DNA from 4 places in the Shewanella sp. Isolate8 genome. Region 4 is predicted to be linked to each of the others. Evidence: predicted binding sites of a transcription regulator. Region 4 holds the regulator's gene; each other region holds the start of a gene.
The links. Region 4 encodes LexA, which represses DNA repair genes until DNA is damaged. Its sites were predicted from a motif close to TACTGTATNNNNATACAGTA; they were not measured.

Region 1 (7,946 bases), on a different contig from region 4:
ACCTGCTCGCCAATCTCAATAGATTCAGAAAAAAATACTAGTCAGTTTCCTTAAAAGCCGTCGGGGCGCGCCGGGTCTTATCGACATGCAGCTCAAACACATCCGGGCGAGAATAGTGCCCGGCCACATCCAGGGCGCGTTTGGCGGTCACCGCCTGCTGCGCATCGATCTCCACTATCAAGCTGCCTTTCTCCTTCGACAGCGGCCCGGAGACTATCTCGCCGCTTGGCGAAATCAGTGTAGAGTCCCCAGGATTGATCCAGGCATCATCAGCAGGATAGAGCCGGTCGATATCGGGAAAATCATCCGGGAGATCTTGCCGCTCTAGGGCGACGCCACAGGATATCACCCAGCACTTACCCTCTCTGGCGATGTGCTGCATCGAGCCTATCCATGCCGCGCCGCTGTCGTAGGTCGGCGCGATATAGATCTCTACGCCTTGGGAGTAGAGCGCGTACCTGGCAAGGGGCATATAGTTCTCCCAACAGATTAGGCTGCCGATTCTGCCCACAGGGGTATCGACCACTTTCAATCCATGACCGTCCCCCATCCCCCAGACCATGCGCTCGGGATTGGTCGGCATGAGTTTACGGTGATGATTAACAATCTGACCTTGGGGGTCTATGGTGACGAGGGAGTTGTAGAGGGTGGCACGGCTGTTGGCATTGTCTCTCTCGTTAATGCCACAGACGAGGGTGACGGCGTTTCGTTTAGCCGCCGCTTGCAGGGGCTCAAGATCATCCGACGATAGGTCGACGGCATTTTGCAGTAACCTGGCATGTAACTCTTCACAGATCCCCCAGTCGCCGCCCGGCCTGAGCCGCCAGATCCACGCCGGGTAGCCGGGAATGAAGGCTTCGGGAAAAACAATCAACTCTGCTCCCTGAGCCGATGCCGAGTCTATCAGAGCCACCGCCTTAGCGATTGTGCCTTGCTTATCCAAAACACAAGGCGCCTCTTGAATGATAGCTACCTTCTTCATAGAGCAATCCTTTTCATCAGGAATGGAGGTAACCCTCAGTATAGTTTGCCCACCCCCAAGTTTCGTAAAATCCCCCCTCAGAAGACCCAAGCCCCAAAATCAATCCATGCCAACCCAAAGAATTGCAAAATAGGTCAAATCGAAGAAATAGAAGATACAGGTGTAAGCAGGCTTTTGACCCTCGGCGACAGGACGTCGCCGTGGAGCGTATACGGACATATTCACCGCGAGTCAAAAGCGTGCTTGCACATCCCGCGCCGGGCAGGCGATAGGTTGCCATGAAGATAGAACCTTCAAATATCTAACCAGTCGCAATAACCGTCCAAGCTACAAGCAACAAGCAACAAGCTACAAGCTACAAGCTACAAGCTACAAGCTACAAGCTACAAGCTACAAGCTACAAGCTACAAGCTACAAGCTACAAGCTACAAGCTACAAGCTACAAGCTACAAGCTACAAGCCAAAAAGGTTAATAGAGTTAACGCTAAAACCCGAGATCCATCTGCGCCCCATGCTCGGCCTCATCCAGCCCGGCATGAGTAAGCTCACTCTCGAGACCGACTGAGACCCCCAGCAGGCGAATACCACGACCGGCGCGGCGCTCCAGTGCCTGGCTGAGCAGGTCGTAAAACAGCTTCACCGATACCTCGTCGCTACGCTGCTCTATGGTGGTCTGTTTGAAGTCATCGAACTTGAGCTTAACCACCTGCTTATGAATGCGGCGCGACTTGGCGCTGCGACTGATACGCCCGGACAGCTCCTGGATAAGCTGGGGCATCACCGCCTGGCACTGCTCATAGGTATAGATATCTTTGGCGAGCGTGGTCTCTACCCCAACCGATTTGCGCTCCCTGTGGGGGGAAATGCCGCGGGGGTCTATCCCCTGCGCCCTGTCGTAAAGCACGCCACCAAACTTGCCGAAGCGATCCGCCAGACTCTGACGGCTGCAGGCCTGCACGTCGGCGCAGGTGTTGAGCCCCATGGCTTCGAGCTTAGCGGCCGTCACCTTGCCGACGCCGGGTATCTTAATCAGCGGCAGGGTCTTCACAAATTCGGGGATCATCTGTGGGGTGATCACATACTGGCCATTAGGCTTGTTGAGATCCGAGGCGATCTTGGCCAGAAACTTCACCGGGGCGATACCGGCGGAGGCGGTGAGTCCGGTAGCCTCGAAGATCTCCCGACGAATCGCCTCGGCAATTAATGTGGCCGAGCCCTGGTGTTGGGTGCAGTCACTGACATCCAGATAGGCTTCATCCAGGGAGAGCGGCTCGATTAATTCTGTGTAGCGGGCAAACACCTCACGGATCTGCGCCGACACCTCCTTGTAGACAGACATGCGTCCGGGCACCAGGATGAGATCCGGGCAGAGCTTGAGTGCATAGGCGGAGGCCATGGCCGAGCGCACACCATACTTGCGCGCCTCATAGTTACAGGTGCTGATGACGCCGCGGCGATCGCTACGTCCACCCACGGCGATGGGCTTGCCCCTAAGCTCGGGAAAATCACGCATCTCGACCGCCGCAAAGAAGCAGTCCATGTCTACATGAATAATCTTTTTCACCTCAATACCTCCATCGCCAAGAATACTGTACATTTAAACAGTATTCAATCACTTCCCGAGCGGTTGATAACCTAAGCTCGAATAGCAGGCAATAAAGCATTGAATGACAGACAGCAAAAAGCCACCCTAAGGTGGCTTTATCTCTGTTTCGTGGCGCCGAATGGCTAATGTCTTCCATCGACTCAGTCTTTTACATTTTAGACTGGAGGTAGTTCTGCAGACCTATCTTGTCGATGAGGCCCAGCTGCTTCTCTAGCCAGTACATGTGATCAGACTCTGTCTCTTCCAGCAAGACCTCTAGCAGTTCACGGGAGACGTAATCTTGCTTTTTCTCGCACAGGGCGATGGCTTCACGCAGGTTAGCCGCCACCTGATACTCGTAGTTGAGGTCGTTCTGCAACATCTCCTGGGGATCTTTACCTATGTTCAGCGCCTCGCGACTGGCGACATCCGGCTTACCCTCGAGGAACAAGATGCGCTGAACCAGCTTCTTGGCGTGTTCACGTTCGTCGTCAGACTCATGAGAGATACGCTCGTGCAGCTCGTCAAGGCCCCAGTCTTCATACATCAAGCCGTGGACGAAATATTGATCCATCGCCGACAACTCACCGGTAAGCAGCTTGTTGAGGGTGTCGATCACTTCCTGATTGCCTTTCATTTTTCTCTCCCTATTCCGACTCTATCTGCGACTGCAGGTAATTCTGAATGCCTGTCATCTTAATCAGATCTTGCTGGGCCTCTATCCAGTCCAGATACTCCTCCTCATCTTCGAGCAGGTTTTCGAGGATCTCACGGCTCACATAATCCCGCTCCGTCTCACACAGGGCGATCACACTGCGCAGCTCGACCAGCTGCTCTTCGAGCATGGTCTTGTCACACTGCAACATCTCCTCTGGATTCTCGCCTATACGCAACTTCTCAAGTTGTTGCAGGTTAGGGAGCCCCTCGAGAAACAGCACCCGCTCGATCAACTTGTCGGCATGCTTCATATCTTTGATCGACTTCTTGTAGCACTTCTCATTGAGCTCTTCCAGACCCCAATTTTTGTACATGCGTGCGTGCAAGAAGTACTGGTTAATGGCCGTCAATTCGAAGGTCAGTATCTTGTTTAACTGACGAATGACGTTCGGATGACCCTTCATTTGATCTCCTTAGTAAGATTTGATCTAAATCAATATTTAAGCCTAGAGCAATTTTCACCCAATTACAAATAAACATTAAGTTTCAATCAGTTACCAAAGAAAATCATTCTCATTCGCGCTTTGATTAGCAAGGCGATTAAAGATAATGAATCCAGAGTGTTAAGGACGATAGCCGAAAAAGGTGGGGCTTGAGGTAGGCATGAGCAGAAAAACGGGGTAACAAAAAAGGCCCCGAATGGGACCTTTAGTTCAGACGCTCACTGGCGTTCGCTAGATGATGCGATCTTTGGCCAGCTTCTCGCGACGGGCCTCTTCTTCGGCCATCTTCGCCTTACGCTTATCGCATGGGTCATCACAGTCACAGGCCTTCTCGATACCGAGGGCACCCAGACCACCACAGCTGCCGGCGACAGCCTTCTGCTTCACCAAGTAGCCGATAGACATAAGAACGAAAAACAGTAGCAATACCACAAAAGCCGCTAAAAAAGTGCTCATCACTGACTCCAGATACACATAAGTCACTGCTGCGCTTATGTGTCCAACTATTTGACTAGCTATTCAACTAACATTTTAGAATGCGCCCGGCCACCATGTTTGAACGGACCTGCGCACCAGTGGCGCCTATTCTATCACAAACCCACGTAGGGCTTAAAGGCATCGCTATAGTAGACCTTGAAGCCTTGCGCTTGCTTCTCGATCAACATGACGGCCAGATGCTCACGCTCGGCCAGTGCCAGCGAGGCCTCTGTGCCCAGCACCATCATGGCGGTGGCATAACCGTCGGCAATCATGCTCTCCTTGGCCAGCACGGTAACAGAGGCAAGCTTATGGTCGATAGGATAGCCATTACGGGGATCGATAATATGGGTAAAGCGCTGCCCCTCTTCCTCGTAATAGTTGCGATAGTCGCCCGAGGTTGCCATGGCCATATTGCCAGGCTCAATCACCTGCTGCACTACGCGCTCATCTTCATCTGGCTGCTCGACGGCGATCACCCAGGGACTATCATCGGCCTTGACGCCATAGAGGCTGATCTCGCCGCCTATCTCCACCAGATAGCCTTTGGGGTGATACTTGCTCAGCAGGCTGGCCACCTTGTCGACCCCAAAGCCCTTGGCGATGGAGGAAAGGTCAACGTAAAGCGCCGGGTTAGTCTTGCTCAGCTTGAGGCCATCGACCTTAAGATACTCGATACCCGTCTTAGCCTTGGTCGCGGCAATCAGCTCGGCGCTGGGCACGCGAGTCGGGCGCTTATCGGGTCCGAAGCCCCAGAGGTTCACTAGCGGGCCCAGGGTGATGTCCAGCGCGCCGTCTGTCTTACGATAGAGGTCGATGCCCGCCTGCACCACCTTGGCCGTATCGGGGGATACCGCCAAGCTAGATTCGAGTGTCATCTGATTGAAGCGCGACAGCTCAGAGTCTTTACGGTAGGTAGACATCTGATCGTTCACCTGCTCCAGCGCCAGGTCGATCTCCGCCTGCAGCAGCTGCTCGTTGGGCATCTGCTTGTCGCCGACAAATTTGATGTGGTAGGTGGTGCCCATGGTCTGCCCAGACATAGTAATCATCTTGACAGGTTGGCTACAGGCCGAAATAAAAAAGGCTAGTCCCGCCAGGACTAACCCCTTGATAAAGGTCTTATACATATTGACCATTGTCCTTAATGATAACCCGGTAACACACTCCCTAAGGGCCTTTGGGCGCCTTAGGGAGCACGATAATCACGGCAATAATATCACAAGAATGATTGCTTAGCCGCCGAAGTCATCCAGCAGGATGTTTTCATCTTCAACGCCAAGATCTTTAAGCATACCGATAACCGCCGCGTTCATCATTGGAGGTCCACACATGTAGAACTCACAATCTTCTGGCGCTTCGTGGTCACGTAGGTAGTTTTCATACAGTACGTTATGGATGAAGCCTGTGTAACCATCCCAGTTATCTTCGGGTTGTGGGTCAGACAGGGCCACGTGCCATACGAAGTTATCATTCTCGGCCGCCAGGCCATCGAAATCTTCAACGTAGAACATCTCACGCTTAGAACGCGCACCGTACCAGAAGCTCATCTTACGCTTAGACTTAAGACGCTTGAGCTGGTCGAAGATGTGTGAACGCATTGGTGCCATACCTGCACCACCACCGATGAATACCATCTCGGCATCGGTGTCTTTCGCGAAGAATTCACCGAATGGGCCAGAGATAGTCACCTTGTCACCCGCCTTCAGGCTCCAGATGTATGATGACATCTTACCGCATGGCAGTGACAGGTTACGTGGAGGCGGCGTCGCGATACGTACGTTCAGCATGATGATACCTTCCTCTTCAGGATAGTTCGCCATTGAGTACGCACGGATTGTCTCTTCGTCAACCTTAGACTCTAGCTTGAAGAAGCCAAAGTGCTCCCAGTCACCACGGTATTCTTCCGGTACGTCGAAATCGGCGTACTTAACATGGTGCGCAGGCGCCTCGATCTGAATGTAACCACCGGCACGGAAAGGCACAGACTCGCCATCAGGGATAGCCAGCTTAAGCTCTTTAATGAAGGTTGCCTTGTTATCGTTAGAGATAACTTCACATTCCCACTTCTTGATACCGAAGATCTCTTCTTCCAGTTCGATCTCCATATCTGACTTAACGTTGACCTGACAAGACAGACGACAACCGTTACGGGCATCGCCCTTTGAGATATGGTCGAGTTCTGTTGGCAGAATATCACCGCCGCCAGACTTAACGATCACCTTACACTGGCCACAAGAACCACCGCCACCACAAGCCGACGATACGAAGATACCGTTATCAGCCAATGCGCCCAGTAGTTTGCCGCCCGCAGGTGTTTTAATTGCTTTATCTGCATCTTCGTTGATGCCGATAGTAATATCGCCACTCGGAACCAGTTTTGATTTGGCGAACAGAATCACCAATACCAAGACCAGTACGATGGCTGTAAACATACTCACACCGAGGTATACATCGATTGGAGTAGATTCAATAATACCCATTAACTTATCCTTAAAGGTTCAAAATCAGAAGCCGTTAAGGTGTCTCTATTACAGAGACACACCTGAGAACGACATGAAACCTAGCGCCATCAAACCCGCAGTCACGAAGGTAATACCTAGACCACGCAGACCATTAGGGACATCAGCATATTTTAACTTCTCACGGATACCAGCTAGCAGCACAATTGCAAGTGCCCAACCGATACCTGAACCTATGCCAAACACTAAACTTTCACCCAGGTTGTAGTCACGCTCAACCATGAAAGAAACCGCACCGAAAATCGCACAGTTTACTGTGATCAGCGGTAGGAAGATCCCCAGCGCGTTGTATAGCGGTGGGAAATACTTATCCAATGCCATCTCAAGGATTTGAACCAGCGCCGCGATCACACCGATAAAGGTGATGAACTTAAGGAAGCTCAGGTCTGCATCGGGTACGCCAGCCCAGGCCAAGGCGCCCGGTGCCAAAATACCCTGATAGATGATTTGGTTAACAGGTACTGAAATTGCCAATACCACGATTACGGCAACACCTAAGCCCATGGCCGTGGTGACTTTCTTAGACACAGCCAAGAAGGTACACATACCAAGGAAGAAGGATAACGCCATGTTTTCAATGAAAACAGAACGGATTAATAGACTAATATAATGTTCCATTACGCTTATCCTTTTGCTTCAACTTGCTCTGGCTTGATGGTACGGATAATCCAGATCAACGATGCAATCAGGAAGAACGCACTTGGTGGCAGCAGGAGCAGACCGTTTGGCTGATACCAGCCACCGTCAGAGATCTTGCTTAGGATCTCGACACCAAATAGCGAACCGTTACCAAACAATTCACGCACGAAGCCAACTGACAACAAGATGGCACCATAACCCAAACCGTTACCGATACCATCCATGAAGCTCATCATAGGTGGCGTCTTCATAGCGTAAGCTTCGGCGCGACCCATTACGATACAGTTGGTGATGATCAGACCCACGAATACCGACAGTTGTTTAGCCACGTCATAGGCGTAAGCTTGCAGTACCTGGTCAACCACGATCACCAGTGAAGCGATAATGGTCATCTGAACGATAATACGCACACTGCTTGGAATGTGGTTACGTATCATAGAGATGAACAAGTTAGACAAGGCCGTTACGGCAGTCAGAGCTATGGTCATTACCAAGGCAGTTTCCATCTTACTGGTTACCGCCAAGGCACTACATACACCCAGGATCTGCAACGCAATCGGGTTGTTACTAATGATAGGTCC
Region 2 (7,946 bases), on a different contig from region 4:
CCCTGAAGATTAAGCGCCACGTGCTGGAGCAGAGATTCAGCGCCAAGGTCGATGGTCAGCGCGGCGGCGTGGTTCGCTGGGAAGATGAGCTCTAGGCTCTGTCGATATCTCGCTAACAGAAAACACGCCATCTGGCGTGTTTTTTATTTTCTCGCCCACAGCGGAGTGAATAAAGTTTAATCGGCAAATCCAAAATAGGAGTTGCCTAAAACTGTGCAAGCTCTATGCTTGGCGCCCCACTACTATTGAGAGTCAATCATGTTCACCCCGCTAGCCCTTATCGCTGGTCTGCTCATTCTTATTCTTGGTGCCGAATCCCTGGTGCGTGGCGCCAGCGCCCTCGCCCTCAGGCTCGGTGTCACCCCGCTGATCATCGGCCTCACCATAGTCGCCTTCGGCACCAGCGCCCCCGAGCTGGCGGTCAGCCTCAAGTCGGCCCTGGCCGGCAACTCAGGCATCGCCCTTGGCAATGTGGTCGGCTCCAACATCGCCAACATAGGCCTAATCCTCGGCCTGACGGCCCTGGTGCGTCCCATCGGCGTGCAATCTATGATGGTCAAGCGCGACATCCCTTTGATGCTGTTCGCCAGCCTGCTCTTCTGGGGGCTGATCAGCGACGGCAGCCTCAGCCAGCTGGACGGTGCCCTGCTCTGCTCCATGCTGATCGCCTATCTGGGGATGAACTACCTGTTCGATAAGCAGCAGGCCGATACCGAGTCGATGGAGCTCAAGCCCCTCGCGCCTCTGCTGGCCGTGGTGCTACTGCTGCTGGGGATCGCCATGTTGGTCGGCGGCGGCATACTCTTTGTCGACGGCGCCGTGGCGCTTGCCAGACAGCTGGGCATGAGCGAGCTACTCATCGGCCTGACCATCATCGCCATAGGCACCAGCATGCCAGAGCTTATCACCTCTCTGGTGGCGGCCAGACGCGGCGAGAGCGATATTGCAATCGGCAACCTGGTGGGCTCTAACCTGTTTAATATCCTGGGGATATTGGGGATCACCGCCCTTATCTACCCCATCAACGCCAGCGTGCCCAAGCTGGACATGCTGGTGATGGTTTCGCTGGCACTGCTGCTTCTGCCTCTGGCCTGGAGCGGCCTGCGCGTGGGACGGCGCGAGGGCGCCTTGCTGCTGCTCTGCTACCTCGTCTACCTGGGTTACCTGATCCTCACCTCGGGTGACTAGCCGAATAACGCCCAGCTACCGCAAAACATGCGACAAGATTGCGTTCATGCCGAACTCTGATAGTATATGTATATATTTACAGTAATAGACTCAGGTTCTGGTTAAATAGAACGCTAAATCAAATGGGTACAAAGCGTGGATAGACTCGATCTCATGGCGGTGACAGAGTTAAAGGGCGTTGCCGCCAAGATGGCGCAGCGGCTGGAAAAGCTCGGCATCAACACAGTCCAAGATCTGCTGTTTCACCTGCCGCTGCGCTACGAAGATCGTACCCAGATCTATCCTATCGCCTCCCTCTATCCAGGTAGCTACGGCACCATAGAGGGCGTCATACAGTCGACCCAGATCGTTCAGGGACGCAAGCGCATGCTCACCTGTACTGTGCGCGACGACTCGGGCACCATAACCCTGCGCTTCTTCAACTTCTCCGCCGCCATGCGTAACGGCCTCGAAGAGGGCGAGCGCATTCGGGCCTATGGCGAGGTGCGCCGGGGCAAGCTTCACCGGGAGATCATCCACCCGGAATACAAGATGCTCCACGGCGAGAGCGACTTCAGCCTCAGCGATACCCTGACACCTATCTACCCGACCACGGAGGGGCTCAAGCAGGCCAGCTGGATCCGTTTGACAGATCAGGCCCTCGCCCTGCTGGCCCATGGTGCCCTGACCGAACTGCTACCACCTCAGCTGAGGCCCAATCAGCTCTCATTGGTCGACGCGCTGCAGCTGCTGCACAGGCCCCCGAGCGAGGTCAGCCCCTTTGCCCTAGAGCAGGGCACACATCCGGCACAGCAAAGGCTGATCCAGGAGGAGCTGCTGGCCCACAACCTGAGCATGTTACAGCTCAGGGCCCGCAGCAATCATGATAAGGCCATCGCGATGCAGCCCACTGGGCAATTGCTCAACCCCTTCCTCACCTTCTTACCCTTCAAGCCCACGGGCGCCCAGCAGCGGGTGGTTGCCGATATCACCCAAGATCTCGGCAAGTCACACCCCATGATGCGGCTGGTGCAGGGAGATGTGGGCTCGGGCAAGACACTGGTGGCGGCGCTGGCGGCGCTGCAGGCGATAGAGAGCGGCTATCAGGTGGCCATGATGGCGCCCACCGAATTGCTCGCCGAGCAGCACGCCAACAACTTTAGCGCCTGGTTTGAGCCTCTGGGCCTCACCGTTGGCTGGCTGGCGGGTAAGCTCAAGGGCAAGGCCCGCACTCAGTCGCTGGCACAGATCAAGAGCGGCGAGGCCCATATCGTCATCGGCACCCACGCCATCTTTCAGGAGCAGGTCGAATTCAATCGCCTGGCGTTGATCATCATCGATGAGCAGCACAGGTTCGGGGTGCATCAACGCCTGGGGCTGCGAGAGAAAGGGATCAGCCAGAGCTTCCACCCACATCAGCTGATCATGACGGCAACCCCTATCCCCCGCACCCTGGCGATGACCGCCTATGCGGATCTCGATACCTCCATCATCGACGAGCTGCCGCCGGGGCGCACGCCGGTGACCACGGTCGCCATCTCAGACAATCGCCGCGGTGAGGTGATCGATCGCGTGCGCCGGGCCGCGCTGCAAGATGGGCGTCAGGCCTACTGGGTCTGTACCCTGATCGAAGAATCCGAGGTGCTGGAATGTCAGGCCGCCGAAGACACGGCCGAAGAGCTTAAACAGCTACTGCCCGAGCTCTCCATCGGCCTGGTGCATGGCCGCATGAAACCCACTGAGAAACAGGCGATCATGGACGCCTTTAAGGCCGGCAGCATACAGCTACTGGTGGCCACCACAGTGATCGAGGTAGGGGTCGATGTGCCCAATGCCAGCCTGATGATCATCGAAAACCCCGAGCGCCTGGGTCTGGCCCAACTACATCAGTTGCGGGGGCGTGTCGGCCGTGGCGCCGTGGCCAGCCACTGTGTGCTGCTCTACAAGGCGCCGCTTTCCCATACCGCCACCCAGCGCCTGGGGGTGCTTAGAGACAGCAACGACGGCTTCGTGATCGCCCAGAAAGATCTCGAGATCCGCGGACCGGGTGAGGTCTTAGGCACCAAGCAGACAGGTATCGCCGACATGAAGATAGCGGACTTAGTGCGGGATCAGGCCCTCATTCCTCACATACAGAAACTGGCGCAGCATGTGATGCAAGAGGTGCCGGAAAACGTTGACGCCATAGTGCTGCGTTGGTTAGGGGAGCGCCAGCAATACGTGCAGGCCTAACTCGGCTAACAATTAAATATTTTTTATTTCACTGGCCGCCCCTAGACAAGCCCGGTGAATTTTGCAGAATGGAAAGAGGCCTCTGTGGTCACAGGGCTTACTCCAGCCACAATTCAAGGAAATCTCATGCAAGTCAGTCAAGAAGATAGAATTGCCCCACAGGAATCGCGCAGCGGGATCAATGCGCTCAGCATTGCCGTGGTCGTCATATTGCTGCTGCTCGCCGGTGGCGCCTACTACTTCCTCGGTGGCGACGAGCCCGCACCCGAGCCAGAGATGCCCGCCCCTGTGACCCTGCCGGAACCCGAGCCAGAGCAGCCCTTACCGACGGATGCGGCGCTGCCAGAACCCGAAAACCTGGCGCCCGAGCCTGAAGCTCAGGTTGAAGAGGCACCAATCGAGACGGTGGAGGCCCTGCCTACACTGGCCGAGAGCGATCAATTTGTCCACGACAAGACGGTCGACGTCGCCAACGGCATGAAGATAGATCCGCTGCTGGTCGAGAAAGATATCGTCAGGCACTTCGTGGTGTTCGTCGACAACCTGGCCCAGGGCGAGCTGGCCCGCAAGGTGAGCCCGCTCAAGGCGCCTAACAGCAAGTTTACCGTCTCCGAGGTGACAGATAAGACCTACCTCAATCCCGACAGCTACCATAGGTATGATCTCTATGCGAACTTTGTCGATAACCTGGACGAAGAACAGCTTTTCAGCACCTATAAAAAGGTGAAGCCTCTGCTAGGCGAGGCCTTCGCCGAGTTAGGTTATCCCGACATGAATTTCGATGACCGCATGATAGAGGCGATCGACGTCATGTTATCCGCCCCGATTATCGACGCACCGATTGAGCTGGACAGCGTCAGCGTAAACTATAAGTTTGTCGACCCTAAGCTCGAGAGCCTGCCCAATGCCCAGAAGCTGATGATCCGCATGGGACCGGAAAACAGCAAGAAGGTCAAAGCCGCCCTGCGTAAGCTCAAGAAGCAGCTCAAACAGCCTTAAGCCCAAGATCGCCCGCCTCATGGCGGGCGACTTCCTCCTCTATCTTCTCAGTAATCACTAACAGAACAATCACATATTTATGTCACCCGTCAAAGGGTGTACAATAGCCGCCCCACAAATCTCTCTTGTGGCTCAGTTTCTGGTTAAGGAAAACATCAGCAAATCGCTGTATTTAGAGGCAAAGTAGTGCGGTTACACTTTCACATTCATTCTGCGGGCGCCTGGTCTCCCCTATACCAGCAGCTGCGGGATTGGCAGACATGGCCAACGCCGCCGACGGATACCGAGCAGCTCGCTCAGGCCGCCCCGGCACTCAAGCAAGTGCCCGCCATGCAAAGGCGACGCTTTAGTAAGCTCACTAAGATGCTGCTGGATGTCGCCTTTCAATGCGAAGTGCCGCCCCAAAGCCGTACCATCTTTGCCTCCCGCCATGGCGAACTTAACCGCACGGTCGATCTGCTGCAGGACATAGTGCGCCAGCAACCCATTTCGCCCATCGGCTTTAGCCAGTCAGTGCACAACACCGCCAGCGGCATCTTCAGCATACTGACTGACAACCGTGCACCCTCTACATCGATAGCGGCCGGTGAGTTCACGCTTTCTCAGGCGCTTATCGAGGCATATGGCCAGCTGGCAGAAGATAACGCGCCGCTGCTGTTGGTCTTCGGCGACGAGCCCGTCTCGGACATCTACAAAGAATTTACCAAGGAGCCAGAACTGCCAATCGCCCTGGCCCTGCAGCTGTCGCTCGCCAAGGAAGCGCCTGCTGGCACTCAACTACTCATAGAGACCAGCCCTTCGGCCAGCGAATTGGCCGAGGCACCAGCCATAGGCTTTGGCCAGCTTATTCACGCCATCGCCGCCAAGCAGCCGCTCGAAGGCCGTCTCAACCGCTATCTGCTGCGGATCTGTCATGACTAGCCAGGTGGTTGCCAAGCGCCTGACCGGCATCGCCTATATTCCTCGCTGGCTGGGTGGGGTGAGCTGTTATATCGCCTTCGGACTAGGCGGCCTGCTAAGCTCGCTGACCATATTGCCCCTGCTGAGGTTCTGGCCAGGCACCAGAGAGGTTCGTATCGCCCGGGTGCAGCGCGCGGTGCACCTGATGTTTCGCGGCTTCGTGCATATGCTCACCTGGGCCGGAGTGATTCGGGTCACCACCCAACATCTTGAAAGACTGGCAAGCGCCCAGGGCAAGGTGATTATCGCCAACCACCCGACGCTGGTCGACGTGGTGGTCTTGATCAGCCTGATGCCTAATGTCGGCTGTATCGTCAAACAAGGCTTGTGGCGCAACCCCTTTCTGCGCGGTGTGGTGTCGGCGGCCGGTTATATTCCCAATCGCGGCGCCGATCTCCTGCTCAAGGATTGCAGCGAGGTACTGGCGCAGGGCAGCAATATGATCATCTTCCCCGAGGGCACCCGTACCCTTAAGGGCCAGATAGTCAACGAATTTGCCCGGGGCGCGGCCAATATCGCCCTGCGCACCGATACCGATCTAATCCCCGTGGTATTAAGAACCAATGCGGTCGGCCTGACCAAGCAGGAACCCTGGTATGAGATACCTCGCCAAACCATAGGCATGAATGTCGAAGTAGGCGAAACTATCGAGCATATCAGGTATCATGCTCAAACGGGTGGAGACGCCAAGATGGCCCGTCAGTTGACGCGGGATCTCGAAGAATATTATAAACAACAACTTGATAAAAATTATGAGCTTACAAAACGAAATTAAACAACTCATCATAGATTGCCTGGATCTCGAAGACGTCAGTATCGAAGATATCGATACCGATGCGCCGCTATTTGGCGACGGTCTTGGGCTTGACTCTATCGATGCACTAGAGCTGGGACTGGCCATCAAGAAGCAGTTCGACGTCAAGATCGAAGCGAACTCTGAAGCCACCAAGGCCCACTTCTACAGCGTTGCCAGCCTGGCAAGCTTCATCGAATCTCAGCGCGGTTAGGAGGCAGCATGCAAAATCGTGAGCAAATTCTTCAGATGCTGACTCAGATCCTGGTGGATGAGTTTGAAATCGATGCCGACGACATCACCCCAGAGGCGTCACTGTATCAAGAGTTGGATCTCGACAGCATAGATGCGGTGGATCTGGTGATTAAGCTACAGCAACTCACGGGCAAGAAGATCCAGCCCGACGAGTTTAAAGCCGTACGTACCGTCGACGACGTCGTCACGGCCATCGAAGGCCTAGTGAAGCAGTAATGCGCCTGTTCCTGCAACTAGTCACCGGCCTGGTCGTGCTGGGGTATCCCCTAGCCGTCTACTTCGGCCTGAACTATTTGCCGCCGGGCGTAATAGCCCTCGCCCTGTGCAGCATACTGCTGCTGAGGCTGGCACTACAGAGGCAACAGATAAGGTCTATGATGCTGCCCATAGTCGTGGGCATCTTCCTGACTGCAGGCAGCTACTTGGCGAAACAGAACGCCTGGCTGCTCTACTATCCCGTGGTGATCAACCTGAGCATGTTGGCGCTGTTTGCCTACTCGCTCAAGCATGGTCCCACCATGATAGAACGTCTTGCCAGGTTAAAGGAGCCGGATCTGCCCGAAGAGGCGATCCCTTACCTGCGTAAGGTCACCCAGATCTGGTGTGGACTGTTTATCTTCAACGGTAGCATGGCACTCTACACCGCCAGCGCCACTAGCCTGGCGACCTGGACCCTCTATAATGGATTTATCGCCTATCTGCTGATCGGTGCGCTGCTCGGCGGAGAATGGTTATATCGCACCTTCTGGTTGAAAAAGTCATGACAGCCCTACTCAAACATTGGCTCAAGCATGGGCCGGCGAGCCAGCAGCTTATCAGCTTCAATCACCACGATATCCTGACGGGTGAGGCCTTTACCGCCCAGGTGGCCGCCATCTTCGAGGCCCTGAGCCAACATGAGGCGAAGCGCTGGTTATTGGCCTGCGACAGCAGCGACCTGTTTGCGGTGGGCCTTTGCGCCGGCCTGCTGGCGGGCAAGCAGCTTATCCTGCCCGCCAACACCCAGGGCGGCACCCTGAGCGAGCTCACCCATGAGTTCGATGCCGTACTGGCAGACCGTCCTCTGTGCGAGGCCAAAGACTATGTCGCCCTGCATAAGGATCTTAAACATCCTGGGCCCTGGCCGACCAGCCAGACCTTTGGCGAGCTCATTCTCTACACCTCTGGCTCCAGTGGTCAGCCCAAGGCGATCACTAAGACGCTGGATCAGCTCGATGCCGAGGTGACGGTGCTGGAACAGACCTTTGCCAATCACCTGCCCCAATGCAGCGTGATCGCCACCGTCTCCCATCAGCACATCTACGGCCTGCTGTTTAAGGTACTCTGGCCCCTAGCCGCCAGCCGCCCCTTCCTCAGCGATCTGGTGGAGTACCCCGAGACCCTGACCTATTACGCCAACCTGTTCCCTAACCTCTGCCTGATCAGCAGCCCGGCGCAGCTGTCGCGTCTGCCCGATGCCCTGGAGCATCAGCCGCAGCTGCGCGCGCCCAGCCTGATCTTCAGCTCTGGCGGCCCGCTGAGCCTTGAGGCCGCCAATGCC
Region 3 (7,946 bases), on a different contig from region 4:
TAACGGATAGCAATTTTATGTGTGCCTTGGCTTAACTCGAGATCAGATTTGTGATTAAACAGGCTGCCTTCTACCTTCTTGCCGTCTAGGGCAAGGTATTCGAATGCCATGGGGATGGTGAGGTTGGCAGCCATTGCCGATGAGGCACCAAGCAGAGCGATTAAAGCGGTGATTGGCTTGATTGATTTCATTGTTGCTCCTTAACGATTCTGATGCTTGTATGGGCGTTCGAACGCCTGAATACGATCTTCTATATAGCTGATAGCTTGTCGGCACTTGCCTAAGCGGCGGTGGACCAAAAGTATTTCATTTTGCAGTGCAATTTTGTCAGCACTATGACAGTTTTCAAGCTTAGATTGCAAATGCGCAATTTTTTGTTCAAAGGTGTGAACCCAGTTCATATGTTTGTTCAATTCTTCATAGAGCTGGTGGCTGTTATTCATCACTCCGGCGGCGATCCAGCTAAATCCACTCTGGGCATGGCTCTTCTGGCGACGTTTACGCGCATGAGCTATCCGCGAGGCTTTCTGTTGCTCGGCTGATTTCACACCGAGTGTCGTGGTATTCAGCGCGCGCCTCAAGGCGGTAAACCTGTCCTGAATGCCCTCACAGGCCATGGTGATGGTGGTCGCCGATATATTGCCTTGGAGCAGCTTCTCGAGCTGAGCGATCTTCTTACTGAGCTGATCTATACAAGGAGAGAGCTGCGCGCCCGCCTGATTAAACAGGTTGTCATTAAATCGCTCGGTATCTTGTAGCAGCTTGCGCTGCCCCTTAGGCAATTGACTGTCGTGTTGCAGTACCTCTTGCTCTAACTGTTTCAGTTGGACTCGCAGGCGATGGATAAGTTCATTTGTCTTCATGCCCAGGCTCCCCATGCCAGATTAATGGCGATGAGTATCACTATGCTAATAAACAGAGGACGAATAAAGGGGACGCCAAACTTGATGGCAGTGCGGGCGCCAATAAATGAGCCGAGCATCATGCAAAGCCCCATCGACAGACCGACCATCAGGTTCACCTGTCCCAACACCAGAAACACGCTCAGGGAGGTGAGATTACTAATAAGGGTCATGGCCCTGGCAAGGCCGCAGCTATTGAGCACCGGCAGCTTATATTGAGACACGCTGCTGATGGTCCAGAAGGCGCCGGTAGCCGGGCCGGCAAATCCGTCGTAGAAGCCAAGCGGTAGCCCTTGGCGCCACTGCTTAAATTTGGAGGGGGCTTTTACCGGCGGCTCATAGGTGGGGCAGCCCATGGCATTGGGTTTTAGTAGCGTATAGAGGGCCACGGCGATGATAAACAGCGGCAGCCACTTTTCTAGCCACTGATTGTCGATAAGATAGACCACAAAGGTGCCTATTACGGCGCCGATGAAGGTGGCAATGGAGGCGTGATACCAAAACTTGGGGGTAAAAAACTGCTTACGATAATAGGTAAAGGCCGCCATGGAGGAACCAAAGCTGGCGGCCAGCTTATTGGTGCCCAGCGCCGTGTGTGGGGGAATGCCTATGGTGAGCAGGGCCGGGATCGACAGTAGGCCACCGCCACCGGCGACGGCATCGATAAAACCTGCGATAAAGCCGGTCGCAGCAAGAATCGCCCAGCTACCTGGGTCGAGTAATAGATCCAATGGTCTTCCTATTCAATGACTTGTCGAAAGGGGGGCAGGGCATCCAGTAGAGACTTGCCGTAGCGTTTGGTCACTAAGCGGCGATCCAATATGGTGATCCTGCCATAATCCTCTTCTTTACGCAGTAATCTACCACAACTTTGGATTAATTTACGTGAAGCATCGGGGATAGTCAGCTGTAAGAAGGGATTTCCCCCTTTTGCCTTAATGTATTCCGCGTGCGCCTGTTCCACCGGTGAGGTGGGGACGGCAAAGGGCAGTTTAGTGATGATAAGGTTGGTCAGGTAGTCACCGGGAAGGTCGAGACCCTCGGAGAAACTGCCGGTACCAAAGATGATGCTGACCTCGCCATTGTCACAGCGCGTCTTGTGATCTTGTAGCAGCTGCTGACGGGACGCCTCCCCCTGGATAAGCAGCGGCGACTTAATCTTGCTCCTGACCAGATCGGCCACCTTTTCCATCTGCCAGTAGGAGGCGAACAGCACCAGGGTGGCCATCTCACCATCGATAAGGGTGAGGATCTGTTCCGCCAGCTCATCGGTATAGCGATCGTCCGTGGGTTCGGTGCGCATCTTGGGCAGATAGAGGGTGGCGTTCTGCTGGAAATCAAACGGACTGTCCATGGCCAGATAGCGACTGCCATCGTTGATGGAGAGTCCTACCTGATGGGTAAAGTGGTTGAAGTTATTCAGTGCCCTTAAAGTCGCGCTACAGAGCACCACGCCGGCGGCCTTCTCCCACAGCAGGGTTTCGAGCATATAACCCACCTCGATCGGCGAGACGTTAAATAGATAGTCGCTCTGCTTGCCCACCAGATGCTCGACCCAGCGAGCCATGGGGGCGCCCTTGGCGCTGTCTTCCTTGGCCATCATCTTCCACAGCTTCTGCAGATTCTCCAGACGCTGTAACATGAAGCCTGTCTCGCTCAGTAGCTGCTCAGATTGATGCTTAGGTAGCTCGCCATCCTTAATCGCCTCGTTGAGCAGCACCAGCATTTTGTTGAATTGCTTGAGCGCGCTGCTCGATGCCGTGGCCAGGTTTTCCGCCAGCATGGTCAAGGCCGCTGGCAGCTTGCCGTGTTCAAAGCGGATGCGCCGCTCGGGGTTATCAAACTTCGCCGCCTGGCCATCGCAATATTGCGCGACGCTGGTGAGCAGGCTGGTGAGATCGTTGATGTGATCCAACATGGCCTGAGCGGGGGCTATGATGTTGTTGCTCTTGAGCTGGTTTTGCAGTTTGGCGCTGGTCTTGCCGACCTTTTCCAGCCAGTCAATGGCGCCTCTCAGGGTGGCCTGGGCGCTCGAGAAGTCTCTGGCCACTATCGGTAGGTGATGTGCCTCGTCGATCACATAATAGAGCTCTTCCGGGTCGGGCAGAATCACACCGCCGCCCAGCTCGAGATCGGCAAACAGCAGGCTATGGTTGGCGATCAGCACATCCCAGGTGTCGACATCTTCACGGGCCTTATGGAAAGGGCAGTGTCTGTGGCTGGCGAGTTGTCGATGACAGCTGTGTTTATCGCAGGCGATCTGCTGCCATAGGTGATCCGGTAGCGGTTGAGAGAGGGTATCGCGCTCGCCGTTCCATCGTCCTTCGTGAAAATCTTTGAGCAGGTTTTGTAACAGCTCGACCTGACTATGGTCGGGCTTGGTCTGCCACATGGCCATCTGAGTGCCGTCATCGCCACCGATCAGCATCTCCAGCTTGGAGAGACAGACATAGCGCTGACGCCCTTTTACCAGACCGAAGGTGAAGTTAAGCCCCGATTGCTTGGAGAAGAAGGGCAGGTCCTTATTGAGCAGCTGCTCCTGCAGGGCAACCGTTGCCGTGGCGATACAGACCTTTTTCTTGCTCGCCAATGCCAGTGGGATTGCACCCAAGATATAAGCCAGCGACTTACCTATGCCAGTGCCAGCCTCGACCACTATGATACGCCTGTGCTTGTCATATTCACCCGCAAGTGTCTTGGAGATCTCTGCGACGATATAATTTTGTTCCCGACGCGATCTGAAGTTAGGCAGGGCGGCGGCAATATCTTTATAAATCGTGCGGATCTGGGTTTTAACGTCGGCAGATAACATGAAGGCTTATGTCTGGCAAATAATGCTGTACATAATAACAGTGATTACATAGCCTAAGAAGAGTTGATGTGATGAATTCACGACTTATTTGTCGTCAGTAATCCTAATATATTGAAATAAAATGGAAAATAGCCAGGCTTGCATGATTTGAATACCCCTGTTTTGAGTGTAAAGGGACGGATCTTAACCCGTCACCACCTAGGCAGCGAATTACATTATTACCTCTGTACGGCCGACGGGCCGGCTCGGGTCATTGTGCCCAATGGCGAGCGCATCTGTTTTTGTCGTACTCAGGATGAGTTGAGCCTGCTCGGCGGCAACCATGAGAGTGGGATACGCAGCGAAGCGCTTAATTTAACCACCTTCGACGATGAGCCGGTCAGCGCCCTCTATTTCGCCAATAATCAAAGTTTTAGGCACCTAAGCCGCGTGGCTACCGACAAGGGGATCTCCCTTTACGAGTCTGAACTGAGAGCCGAGCAGCGTTATCTTATCGAGCGTTACATAGCCCTTGATGTGGAGTTTATCGGCCGCTGGCAGAATCAAGCAGAGGATATGCCGACTTTTATTGCCGAGCGGGCCAGGCGTAGTGAATTAGATGTTGAGCTTGCTGTGGTCTCGTTGGACTTCGAATGTGCCATGGATGGTGAGCTTTTTAGTGTCGGGCTGTACGGCCAATCGGCCAGCGGCGAGCCCTACAAAAAGGTGATCATGGTGGGGGATGCGTGTGAGTCGCCGCCAGACTATCTTCAGCTTGTGGCAGATGAGGCGGCGCTTATTAAGGCCTTGTTGGCCTGGTTCAGGCTGCATGATCCCGACATCATCATAGGTTGGGCCGTGGTCACCTTTGACTTAGCACTTTTGTATCGCAGGGCCAAGGCGCTCAATATTCCGTTAACGCTTGGCAGGCTAGGCACTCAGCTTTCCTGGCGTGTAGATAACAAATATCGGCCGGAGACCTTAATTCTGCCCGGGCGTGTGGTGCTCGATGGCATAGATTGGTTAAAGGCGGCCTTTTATCAGTTTGAGAGTTTTAGCCTGGAGTCTGTCGCCAGGGAACTGCTTGGTGAAGGCAAGGCGATTCATGATGTCAGCCAAAGGGCGGAAGAGATAGTGACGCTGTTTCGTCAAGATAAGGCGGCGCTGGCCCACTACAATATTACCGATTGTCGCCTGGTGTGGGAGATCTTCGAAAAAACGGATCTGCTGGCCTTCGTGATGGAACGTTCTCGCCTGACAGGTTTAGAGCTAGGTCGTGTAGGCGCCTCGGTGGCGGCGTTTAATAATCTCTATCTGCCGCATCTGCACCGCGCCGGTTATGTGGCGCCAAGTGTGCCGATAAGTGATGGCATAGAAAGTCCGGGCGGCTATGTGATGGACTCTAAACCCGGTCTCTATGAGCACATATTGGTGCTCGATTTTAAGAGCCTTTATCCCTCGATTATCAGAACCTTTCTCATCGATCCTAAGGGATTGGTGGAAGGACTAAAAGAAGGGGCCAATGCTGGGGCAAAGGGAGCAAGTGAAGGCAATGATACCGTGCCCGGCTTTTTGGGCGCCCAGTTTAGTCGTGGCTCTCCCATCCTGCCCGAACTTATCGCCAGTTTGTCGGCTAAGCGAGAGCAGGCGAAGCGTGATGCCAATGCGCCCCTTTCCCAGGCGATAAAGATCATCATGAATTCCCTGTATGGGGTGCTGGGTTCTCGCGGCTGTGTGTTTCACGATGCGCGCCTGGCAAGCTCGATAACCCTTAGGGGCCATGAGATCATGAAACAGACCAAGCAATGGATTGAAGCAGAGGGATTGACCGTCATCTATGGTGATACCGATTCGACCTTTGTGCATGTCTCCTCGCCAGAGCGCGTCGGTGATATCGATGCCTTTGCGCGGGAACTTGTCGCAAGGATCAACGAAAAATGGCGACGCAAGCTCAAGCAGGACTTTAAGCTAGACTGTTACCTAGAGCTTGAATATGAACGTCACTTCGAGCAGTTTTTCATGCCGACATTGAGGGGGTCAACCGAGGGATCCAAGAAGCGTTATGTGGGTGCGTACCAGCAGGATGACCGCAGTCTCAAGTTGGTTTTTAAGGGAATGGAGCAGGTAAGGAGTGACTGGAGCCCCTTGGCGCGCGAGGTGCAGGCCGAGCTTTATTATCGGCTCTTTGCCAAGCAGGATGTGCTTGGTTATTTAAAGCAGATCGTCGAGGCGCTGCAGCAGGGCGAGCTGGACGATAAATTAATCTTCTCCAAACGCCTTAGGCGCAACATAGAAGACTATACTGCAAAGTCATCGCCTCACGTTAAGGCGGCGACCCTCTGGTGTCAGCGAAGTGGAGATGATAGCCACGGTAAACGGGGCGAGAAGATTAGCTATCTGATGACTCAAAATGGCGCAGAACCTGTACAGCATCGTCTTGGAAAGATCGATTATCAGTATTATCTGGATAAACAGATAGCGCCTATTTCTGATCCCATACTTTCAATTTTAAACACTAGTTTCAATAATCTTGTGGCCAAGCAAATGTCGTTAATTTAGTTGTTTTCTGGTTGTTGAGATAGTGATGAATTGTTAACGCTTAGTGTAAAGTCTGATATTTCGGGAGTTCTCAAGTTAAATTGGTGAAAAATAGCGCCGTTATTGTGATATTCGTCTTTGAGGGAATGCTAATCTTTTGCTAGTCTTTAGCTGAAATTGGAACGAAATAAAACAACGGAATGTAGCACAAAAAGATAAAGCAGACTGAACATAACAAAAGGTTAGACAAACAGATGAAGAAGAGTGTAATAGCAACAGCGTTAGCGGCTGTCATTTTTGTCCCCGCTGTATCCGCTATCGAGATCTATAAAGACGATAAAAATGCGGTAGAAATTGGTGGTTTTATTGATGCCCGTGTTATTAACACTCAAGGTTCAACTGAAGTGGTTAACGGTGCATCACGGATCAATTTTGGTTTTACTCGTGAGATGAGCGACGGCTGGAAGGCCTTCACTAAGCTTGAGTGGGGAGTTAACCCATTCGGTAACAGCGAAATCGTATACAGCAGCGAGAGTAACTTCGAATCTAAGAGCGGTGACTTTCTTAACAACCGTTTAGGTTATGTCGGTATTGCTCATGATCTCTATGGTAGCCTGACCATAGGTAAGCAGTGGGGCGCTTGGTATGACGTCGTCTATAACACCAATTACGGCTTCGTATGGGATGGTAACGCTGCGGGTGTATATACCTACAATAAGGCCGATGGCGCGGTAAACGGTGTGGGTCGTGGTGACAAGATCGTACAGTACCGTAATAGCATAGGCGATCTAAGCTTTGCCGTTCAGGCGCAGCTCAAGCACGATACCTTCTATACCTGCGAAGCAGATCCTAACCTGCCTACAGACTGTAAAGAGCGCTGGGACAGCCAAGATCCCGTGCTAGATTCAGAGGAAGTTGAGTACGATTACACCTATGGTGCTTCTGCTACCTACCAGGTAAACGACAAACTTTCTGTCACTGCCGGTATCAACCGTGGTGAGTTTGATGTCACCTTCAGAAAGACCTCTGAGCAGATCACCGCCATAGATGTGATTTATGGTGTCGGTGCGACCTGGGGGAACTGGGATGGTGAAGGTTTCTATGGCGCGGCTAACTTCAACAAGAATGAGAACCATGATACCGATAACCTGGGTCGTCTGATCAAAGACTCTTACGGTGTCGAAACCCTGTTCTCATACAAGTTTGATAATGGATTCCGTCCCTTTGTTTCTTACAACGTCTTAGATGCGGGTAAGGACTATGTGATCCAGCCAAACAATGTCGATCCTAATTCTACGTTCAAGCGTCAGTTCGTTGTGGTCGGTCTGCATTATGTATGGGATGCCAACACAGTACTCTATGTTGAAGGCCGTAAAGACTTCAGTGAGTTTGACGGTGCCGATGCAGAGGCCCAGGCTAAATTCGAAGAAGACGGTGTAGCGATCGGTATTCGTTACACGCTGTAATACTTCATACTGTAATCATGAATGAAAGCTTGAATAAGCCAATAAAAAAGCGCCTATAGGGCGCTTTTTTATGTTCAGTCAAAAAGTCTTTCCCGTTAAGGATCGGGGGATTATCCAGTTTGAGTTTGTTTCACCATTTAACTTAAGTCTCTTTGCACACTATGGCTAAGATGTGTCTATTTTAGCGTTAGCATTTCACCTCATTGTCCGCTCTTAACGATAGTGCGTCATGGCCTAATGACGTTACCT
Region 4 (7,946 bases):
GATAAAGTTGGGATTCTCTAGTGATTCGCGCTCGTTATAACTCAGTGGCTGTAGCTCGAGATCCATCACCTGGCCGCCCGCTTCTTCGATGATGATCTGCGCCGCGCCCGTGTCCCACTCACCCGTGGGACCGATACGCACATAACAGTCGGCGCGACCTTCTGCCACCAGACAGCTCTTAAGCGCCGCACCACCCAACACCACTAGCTCGCAGTGTTTAGGGTGATTGAAAAGCTTCAATACAGATTGGGGATCCTGACGACGGCTCACCGCCAGGCGCAAACAAGGTTCATCATCTGTGGTGAGCTGTTTGCTGGCGATACGCACCTCGCCCTTGCTGCTGCGCTTATAGGCGCCCAGCCCCGCAATGGCGTAATAGACCACGCCCGTCATAGGCACATAGACTACGCCCATGATAGGGCGATTGTGCTCGACCAGGGCGATGATCACCGAGAAGTCACCGCTACCGGCAATAAACTCGCCCGTGCCATCTAGGGGATCGACTAACCAGTAGCGCTGCCAGTCGGCGCGCTCGACGTAGGGGATATCGGCATCTTCTTCGGATAAAACCGGGATCTCAGGGGTGAGACTGTTAAGCTGGGAAGCGATGATCTTATGGGCCGCGATATCGGCAGAGGTCACCGGGGTATTGTCGGATTTCACCTCTTTGTCAAAACTGCCCTCGAGGTAGATCCCTTTAATGGCTTCTCCCGCCTCGATGGCAATCGAAATCGCCTGCTCAACATACTCTTCTGGCTTCATCACAACTCCAACAGCCTACATCTGGCAATGCCTAATATGATAATTCGGATTAACTACTTTAGTTTTAGATGTTTCTGTGCCAAAAACAAGGCGCTAACGCTTCGAGATTCGGAAAAGTCATCTTCTAATAACAACTCAGACCACTGGCTCAATGGCCAGCGTACCACCTCTATGGGTTCGGGCTCGTCACCCTGCAATCGACTCTCATACAGATCTTCGGCGACGAAGATCTGCATCTTGCTGGCAAAGTAGCCAGGCGCCAGGCTTAACTCCATCAGATGGGTCAACTTACGGGCACCAAAGCCGATCTCCTCCTGCAGCTCACGGTTGGCCGCCTGGGCATGGGTCTCGCCGGGATCCACCAGGCCTTTGGGGAAGCCCAGCTCGTAACTATGGGTGCCTGCCGCATATTCGCGTCCCAGCAGGAGTTCCTCGCCATGCACAGGCACCACCATCACGGCGCCGCGGGTATTACCCTTCATGCGCTCATATTGGCGCTCAACCTGATTCGAAAATTTTAAATGCACCTGCTCTATCTGGAACAGACGGCTCTGGGCAACAACTTCGGCATGTAGGATCTGCGGCTTTTTGTCCGACATTGAACTTCCTGAAAAATGGCGTTTGCTTAACCACTCAATCTTACTATGATGGGCCTAATCCACAACTCAAACCAAGGAATTTTTTTACTACCTTTATGTTTCCCTGGAATAAGATAGATACCGTATTGTTAGACATGGACGGTACCCTGCTGGATCTGCATTTCGACAACCACTTCTGGCTCAGCCTGGTGCCTCAGGCCTTGTGTCAGCAGCGGCAGATCCCACCGGCCGAGGCCCAGCAACTGGTAGAGAGTGCCTATGCCAAGGTCTTCGGCACCCTGGAGTGGTATTGCCTCGAATATTGGCAACAGGAGTTGGGTCTGGACATTCTGGCGCTGCATCACACCCTGGTCGACAGGATCCAGCTGCGTCAGGACAGCATGCCCTTTCTCGGCACGCTCGCCAAATACGGCAAGCGGCGCATCTTAGTCACCAACGCCCATCCCCACAGTCTGGCGTTGAAGCTCAAACATACCGAACTGGCTAGCGGGTTAGACGAGATGCTCTCCAGCCACACGACAGGCTATCCCAAGGAGCATCCCAAGTTCTGGCGTCACCTGTTTAATGAGTTTTCCCTGGATCCCAGCCGCTGCCTGTTTATCGACGACAGTGAGCCCATTCTACTGGCGGCCCAAAAAGCCGGCGTAGGCTATCAGCTAGGGATCAAGAATCCCGACAGCCAAAAGCCGCACAAGCAGTTTGCCGACTTCCCTGCCATCGACGATTACCATCATCTACTCGTCTCCCTAGAACAGGCTCAACGAGACTAGCCGCCTGCGCTTTACGCGCTAATCGCTTGATGTGACTGACAGAAAATCTGGTTAATACTTGCACTGTATAAAATACTGTATATACTGACAGGTACTGTATGGAAAGACAGGATTAATCATGAGACCCTTAACCCCGAGACAAGCCGAGATTTTAGATCTGATTAAACGCAATATTGCCGACACTGGCATGCCGCCTACCCGTGCGGAAATTGCGCGTCGCTTAGGCTTTAAGAGTGCCAATGCTGCCGAGGAACACCTCAAGGCGCTGGCCAAGAAAGGTTGCATCGAAATCATGCCCGGCACCTCACGCGGTATTAAGCTGACCCAAGAGGAAGAGCCTGAAGATCTCGGTCTGCCTCTAATCGGCCAGGTTGCCGCCGGTGAGCCCATTCTGGCCCAGGAGCATGTGGAGCAGCACTATCAGGTTGATCCAAGCATGTTCCGCCCCAGCGCAGACTTCCTGCTGAGGGTCAAGGGTGACAGTATGAAAGATATCGGCATTCTCGAAGGCGATCTGCTGGCAGTACATAAGGTCGAACAGGCCAGAAACGGTCAGATCATCGTTGCCCGCGTGGAAGACGATGTCACGGTTAAACGCTTCGAGAAGCGCGGCAGCACCGTGTTCCTTCATGCAGAAAACGAAGAATATTCCCCTATCGTCGTCGATCTCACCACTCAGAGCCTGAGTATCGAAGGCCTGGCCGTTGGCGTGATTCGAAATGGAGACTGGCAATGAACAACCTAATGGGCATGGCGCCACGTCATCCAGGACTTTGGGTCGATCTCGACAGCTCGCTTAAGCGCGGCGATGGCAACACTATCTCTACCACGGCAAGTTCGACTCAGGGCAAGCAGGAGCTCCAGGCCCTCACCCCTGAGCTAGCCAGACTCAGTCAGCAGGGGCAATGGGTGGTGCTGATCAGCCCGCCAAACATAGGCTACAAACAGATGCTGGCCGACGGCGGTGTTCGCATGGACCGTATATTACTTGTGCACACCAAGGATGAGGTCGAAACCCTGTGGGCGATGGAAAAAGCCCTCACAAGTGGTACATCCAGTGCGGTGATCTGCTGGGCACAAACCCTGGATGCCCGTGACAGTCGTCGCCTACAGATAGTCGCCAAGAATACCCGCGCATTAGGGGTAGTGATCGAAGATGCGAACGGTCACTTACCTGCCAGCCCGTTTTCCCAAGAGGATCTCAGCGGTCAGCCCTCGAATCTGTTTAGCTCGCTACACTAATCATCCTCGCACTACCTTTCCATACAAACGCCCCGCAAGGGGCGTTTTTGTGTCTGTTTTGTTTAGCAAAATAAAATAAAAGTGATCTTGATCAATATTTAAACAGCCATTAAGTTAGTAATAGATATCAACGATTATTTGTTATATCGCACAATTTGGTTGTCGGCTTGAGCGGCGAAAATAATCTTGTAACACCTCGCCCACGGAAGCTGAAATTGGTCTGATATATTCAGCCGTAAGTGCAAGCGTGGTCACCACCAACAGAACAAGAGTTTCACCACCGACGCACTTTGAAGTCATCGTTGCTTTTTTGGGAACTGAAGAGTTTGCATAGAGCCGAGACATACTGTGTGGCTCTTCTTTGTAGTTGCCTTCGCAATTGACAGAGGAGAAGTCTAGTGAAGCAAGTGTTGTGTTGTTTGCTGGCGTTGCTATTTACGCCCACCATACTCGCAGCAGATATGCCCCTGAACATGACATCAGGGGTCACAGAGATCAGTAATAAGGTGTTTAGCCTGCATATGACGATTCTCTATATCTGTTGCGCCATAGGCCTGGTCGTCTTTGGCGTGATGATCTACGCCATCATCAACCATAGACGTTCTAAGGGTGCCGTCGCGGCAAACTTTCATGAGAGCACTAAGGTAGAGATCGCCTGGACGCTCGTGCCTTTTGCCATCTTGATCCTCATGGCCATCCCAGCCACTAAGACACTGATCGCCATGGAAGATCCCAGCAATGCCGATCTCACCATTAAGATCACAGGTTCCCAATGGAAATGGCACTACAGCTACTTCGATCAAGACATAAGCTACTACAGCCTACTCGCCACTCCCAGAGAACAGATAGAGGGCAAGGAGGACAAAGGCGAACACTATCTGCTGGAGGTCGACAAACCGCTGGTGCTGCCGGTCAATCGTAAGATCCGCTTCCTGATGACCTCGGAGGATGTGATCCACTCCTGGTGGGTGCCGGCCTTCGCGGTGAAGAAGGATGCTAACCCAGGCTTCATCAACGAGGCCTGGACCCGCATCGACAAGCCAGGCATCTACCGCGGCCAGTGCGCCGAGCTTTGCGGCAAGGATCACGGCTTCATGCCGATCGTGGTGCAGGTGCTTTCCGAGGCCGATTTCGACAACTGGATTGTCGAGCAGGAGGCACAGGCCAGCGCGGCCGCCGCCGAGGCGCAGGCCGCACTGTCGAAAACCCTGTCGAAAGAAGAGCTGATGGCCCAGGGCGAACAGGTGTATATGGCGCGCTGCGCAGCCTGCCACCAGCCAAATGGCGCCGGCCTCCCGGGTGTATTCCCCTCGCTCATCGGCAGTCCAATCATAAAAGGCCCTGTCGCCGATCACATCTCTGTGGTGCTACACGGTCGATCTGGCACGGCGATGCAGGCCTTCGCGCAGCAGTTGACCGCCACAGAAATTGCCGCCGTGGTGACCTACGAGCGTAATGCCTGGGGCAACGATAGCGGCGATATTGTTCAGGCAGCCGACGTTAACCAGGCAAGCTCAGGTGCACCAAGCGGCACAGATGCCGGTACAAATGCCGAGACGGCCCAGCCGACACCTCCACCAGCAGCCACAACGACCGAGTCAACCGAGCCGGCCTCCTCTAATGATGACGCTAAAGCAGTGGTTTTAGACGACCTCAGCATGGATGAGCTGATGGCTAAGGGCGAGCAGGTTTACCTCGGCCACTGCGCCGCTTGCCACCAGGCCACAGGCATGGGTCTGCCGGGCGCCTTCCCGGCACTCAAGGGCAGTGCCATCGCCACAGGGCCCGTTGATAACCACATCGACATAGTGCTTCACGGCAAGCCGGGTACCGCCATGCAGGCCTTTGCCAGCCAGTTAACGCCTCAGGAACTCGCTGCGGTGATCACCTTTGAGCGCAACGCCTGGGGTAACAACACAGGCGATATGGTTCAGGCAACAGACGTCAATCAAGCAGGTCAATAGGGAGGCATTATGAATGCAATAACGCGTGAAGCAGATATGGATGCCACTCATATTGGCGAACATTCGACCCACCATGAGGAGCACCCCACGGGAATAAAGCGTTGGCTGTTTACCACCAACCATAAAGATATCGGTACCCTCTATCTCTGGTTTAGTTTCATCATGTTCTTAACCGGCGGCGCCATGGCCATGGTGATCCGTGCCGAGCTTTTCCAACCGGGTCTGCAACTGGTGGAGCCGAACTTCTTCAACCAGATGACCACGGTACATGGTCTGATCATGGTATTCGGCGCCGTGATGCCAGCCTTTACCGGCCTGGCTAACTGGCTGATCCCTATGATGATAGGGGCGCCAGACATGGCCCTGCCGCGCATGAACAACTGGAGCTTCTGGATCTTGCCCTTCGCCTTTGCGATCCTGATTAGCTCGCTGTTTATGGAGGGCGGTGGCCCTAATTTTGGCTGGACCTTCTATGCCCCGCTGTCGACGGCCTATAGCCCGGACAGTACGGCCTTGTTTGTCTTCTCGGTACACATCATGGGGATCAGCTCCATCATGGGCGCCATCAATGTGATCGTCACCATAGTCAACATGCGCGCCCCCGGTATGACCTGGATGAAGCTGCCACTGTTTGTCTGGACCTGGCTGATCACCGCCTTCCTGCTGATCGCCGTGATGCCAGTGCTTGCCGGTGTGGTCACCATGGTACTGACCGACAAGTTCTTCGGCACCAGCTTCTTCGATGCCGCCGGCGGTGGTGATCCTGTGATGTTCCAGCATATCTTCTGGTTCTTCGGCCACCCCGAGGTCTACATCATGATCTTGCCATCCTTCGGCATCATCTCGGCCATAGTACCGGCCTTCAGCCGCAAGAAGCTGTTTGGCTACTCCTCCATGGTATACGCCACCGCCAGCATCGCGATCCTCTCGTTCCTGGTCTGGGCCCACCACATGTTTACCACAGGGATGCCGGTGTTCGCCGAGCTCTTCTTCATGTACTGCACCATGCTGATCGCCGTACCGACCGGGGTGAAGGTATTCAACTGGGTAGCCACCATCTGGCGCGGCTCACTTACCTTCGAGACCCCCATGCTGTTCTCGCTGGCCTTCATCATCCTCTTCACCATAGGCGGCTTCTCCGGGTTGATGCTGGCCATCACGCCGGTGGATTTCCAGTACCACGATACCTACTTCGTCGTGGCTCACTTCCACTATGTGCTGGTGTCGGGCGCCATCTTCTCCATCATGGCGGCGGCTTATTATTGGCTGCCTAAGTGGACGGGACACATGTATAGCGAGAAGCTGGGCAAGCTGCATTTCTGGTGCTCCGTCATCTCGGTGAATGTGCTCTTCTTCCCCATGCACTTCCTGGGACTGGCGGGCATGCCGAGACGTATTCCAGACTACTCGATTCAATTTGCCGATGTGAACCAAATTGTCTCTATCGGTGGTTTCGCCTTCGGCCTGTCGCAACTGATCTTCCTAGTGGTGGTGATCAAGTGCATTCGCGGCGGCGAGGCGGCTCCCAGCAAGCCATGGGATGGCGCCGAGGGTCTGGAGTGGACCCTGCCAAGCCCGGCCCCCTACCATTCATTCTCGACACCACCCGAGGTGAAATAGCATGACGGACACTAAGGCGTACTCCAACCGTAAGCTGATCGGCCTATTGCTACTAGGTTGCGTGGGCATGTTTGGATTCGGATTCGCCTTGGTGCCCCTATACGATGTGCTATGTGAAAAATTAGGCATCAATGGTAAGACGCAATCGACCGCCGCCGAATATAAGGCGGTGACCATAGACACCAGTCGTACGGTAACGGTCGAATTTATGGCTCAGACTCAGAAAGATATGCCCTGGGTCTTCGCCCCCGAGATGAAACGTATTCAGGTGCATCCGGGTGAGGTGATCCGTACTCAGTTTCACGCCAAGAACCTCTCGGCACAGCAGATTGTCGGACAGGCGATCCCCTCTGTCTCACCGGGACAGGGCGCGGCCTACTTCCACAAGACGGAGTGCTTCTGCTTTAACCAGCAAAGACTCGAAGCCAATGCCGATGCGCAATTACCCTTGATCTTCTACGTCGATACCGAGCTGCCCGAGCAGATCTCGACACTGACCCTCTCTTATACGCTATACAACATCACCGACAAGGGGTACGTAGGTGATGTTGAGCAAGGAGCTGTGAAATGACAAGCAAACATGAACACTACTATGTCCCCGCCCAGAGCGCCTGGCCCATCATAGGTGCCGTCGGTCTCTTCCTGATCGCCTATGGCGCCGGCAGTTATGTACAGCAGTTACAGACGGAACAAACCAGCGGGGGTTATATCCTCACCGCAGGGATCGCCGTCATCCTCTACATGGTCTTCGGCTGGTTTAGGACAGTGATAGGCGAGTCCATGTCCGGCCTCTACTCTAAGCAGATGGATCGCTCCTTCCGCCAGGGAATGAGCTGGTTTATCTTCTCCGAGGTGATGTTCTTCGCCGCCTTCTTCGGTGCCCTGCTCTATGCCCGCACCATTGCCGTGCCTTGGCTCGGCGGCGCCTCAAACAATGCTATGACTCACGAGGTGCTCTGGCCCAATTTCCAGGCGGTCTGGCCCCTGGT

Region 1: dinB (DNA polymerase IV) is a predicted target of LexA. The motif match lies at 2,570-2,589, and genes of this name have one in related genera.
Region 2: recG (ATP-dependent DNA helicase RecG) is a predicted target of LexA. The motif match lies at 1,253-1,272, and genes of this name have one in related genera.
Region 3: dinG (ATP-dependent DNA helicase DinG) is a predicted target of LexA. The motif match lies at 3,738-3,757, and genes of this name have one in related genera.

Annotation. Positions count from the first base shown of each region.
Region 1 covers NZ_JAKEVI010000002.1:664,286-672,231, forward strand. Annotated here, with positions in the region: gene L1D43_RS12080 (carbon-nitrogen hydrolase family protein) at 38-982, opposite strand; gene dinB (DNA polymerase IV) at 1,467-2,546, opposite strand; gene bfr (bacterioferritin) at 2,737-3,204, opposite strand; gene bfr (bacterioferritin) at 3,215-3,688, opposite strand; gene nqrM ((Na+)-NQR maturation NqrM) at 3,959-4,183, opposite strand; gene L1D43_RS12105 (FAD:protein FMN transferase) at 4,318-5,334, opposite strand; gene nqrF (NADH:ubiquinone reductase (Na(+)-transporting) subunit F) at 5,440-6,687, opposite strand; gene nqrE (NADH:ubiquinone reductase (Na(+)-transporting) subunit E) at 6,736-7,344, opposite strand; gene L1D43_RS12120 (NADH:ubiquinone reductase (Na(+)-transporting) subunit D) at 7,350-7,946, opposite strand, start outside.
Region 2 covers NZ_JAKEVI010000004.1:78,256-86,201, forward strand. Annotated here, with positions in the region: gene L1D43_RS16655 (AMP-binding protein) at 1-95, shown strand, start outside; gene L1D43_RS16660 (calcium/sodium antiporter) at 259-1,188, shown strand; gene recG (ATP-dependent DNA helicase RecG) at 1,324-3,399, shown strand; gene L1D43_RS16670 (DUF3014 domain-containing protein) at 3,526-4,398, shown strand; gene L1D43_RS16675 (beta-ketoacyl synthase chain length factor) at 4,585-5,319, shown strand; gene L1D43_RS16680 (lysophospholipid acyltransferase family protein) at 5,312-6,133, shown strand; gene L1D43_RS16685 (phosphopantetheine-binding protein) at 6,111-6,365, shown strand; gene L1D43_RS16690 (acyl carrier protein) at 6,374-6,622, shown strand; gene L1D43_RS16695 (hypothetical protein) at 6,622-7,170, shown strand; gene L1D43_RS16700 (AMP-binding protein) at 7,167-7,946, shown strand, end outside.
Region 3 covers NZ_JAKEVI010000002.1:180,390-188,335, reverse strand. Annotated here, with positions in the region: gene L1D43_RS10155 (DUF2057 domain-containing protein) at 1-191, opposite strand, end outside; gene L1D43_RS10150 (primosomal replication protein) at 201-863, opposite strand; gene L1D43_RS10145 (TSUP family transporter) at 860-1,633, opposite strand; gene dinG (ATP-dependent DNA helicase DinG) at 1,642-3,714, opposite strand; gene L1D43_RS10135 (DNA polymerase II) at 3,877-6,252, shown strand; gene L1D43_RS10130 (porin) at 6,486-7,697, shown strand.
Region 4 covers NZ_JAKEVI010000005.1:175,083-183,028, reverse strand. Annotated here, with positions in the region: gene cysQ (3'(2'),5'-bisphosphate nucleotidase CysQ) at 1-762, opposite strand, end outside; gene nudE (ADP compounds hydrolase NudE) at 816-1,361, opposite strand; gene yrfG (GMP/IMP nucleotidase) at 1,457-2,131, shown strand; gene lexA (transcriptional repressor LexA) at 2,250-2,867, shown strand; gene L1D43_RS18630 (SulA-like leucine-rich domain-containing protein) at 2,864-3,373, shown strand; gene coxB (cytochrome c oxidase subunit II) at 3,772-5,337, shown strand; gene ctaD (cytochrome c oxidase subunit I) at 5,374-6,957, shown strand; gene L1D43_RS18615 (cytochrome c oxidase assembly protein) at 6,959-7,528, shown strand; gene L1D43_RS18610 (cytochrome c oxidase subunit 3) at 7,525-7,946, shown strand, end outside.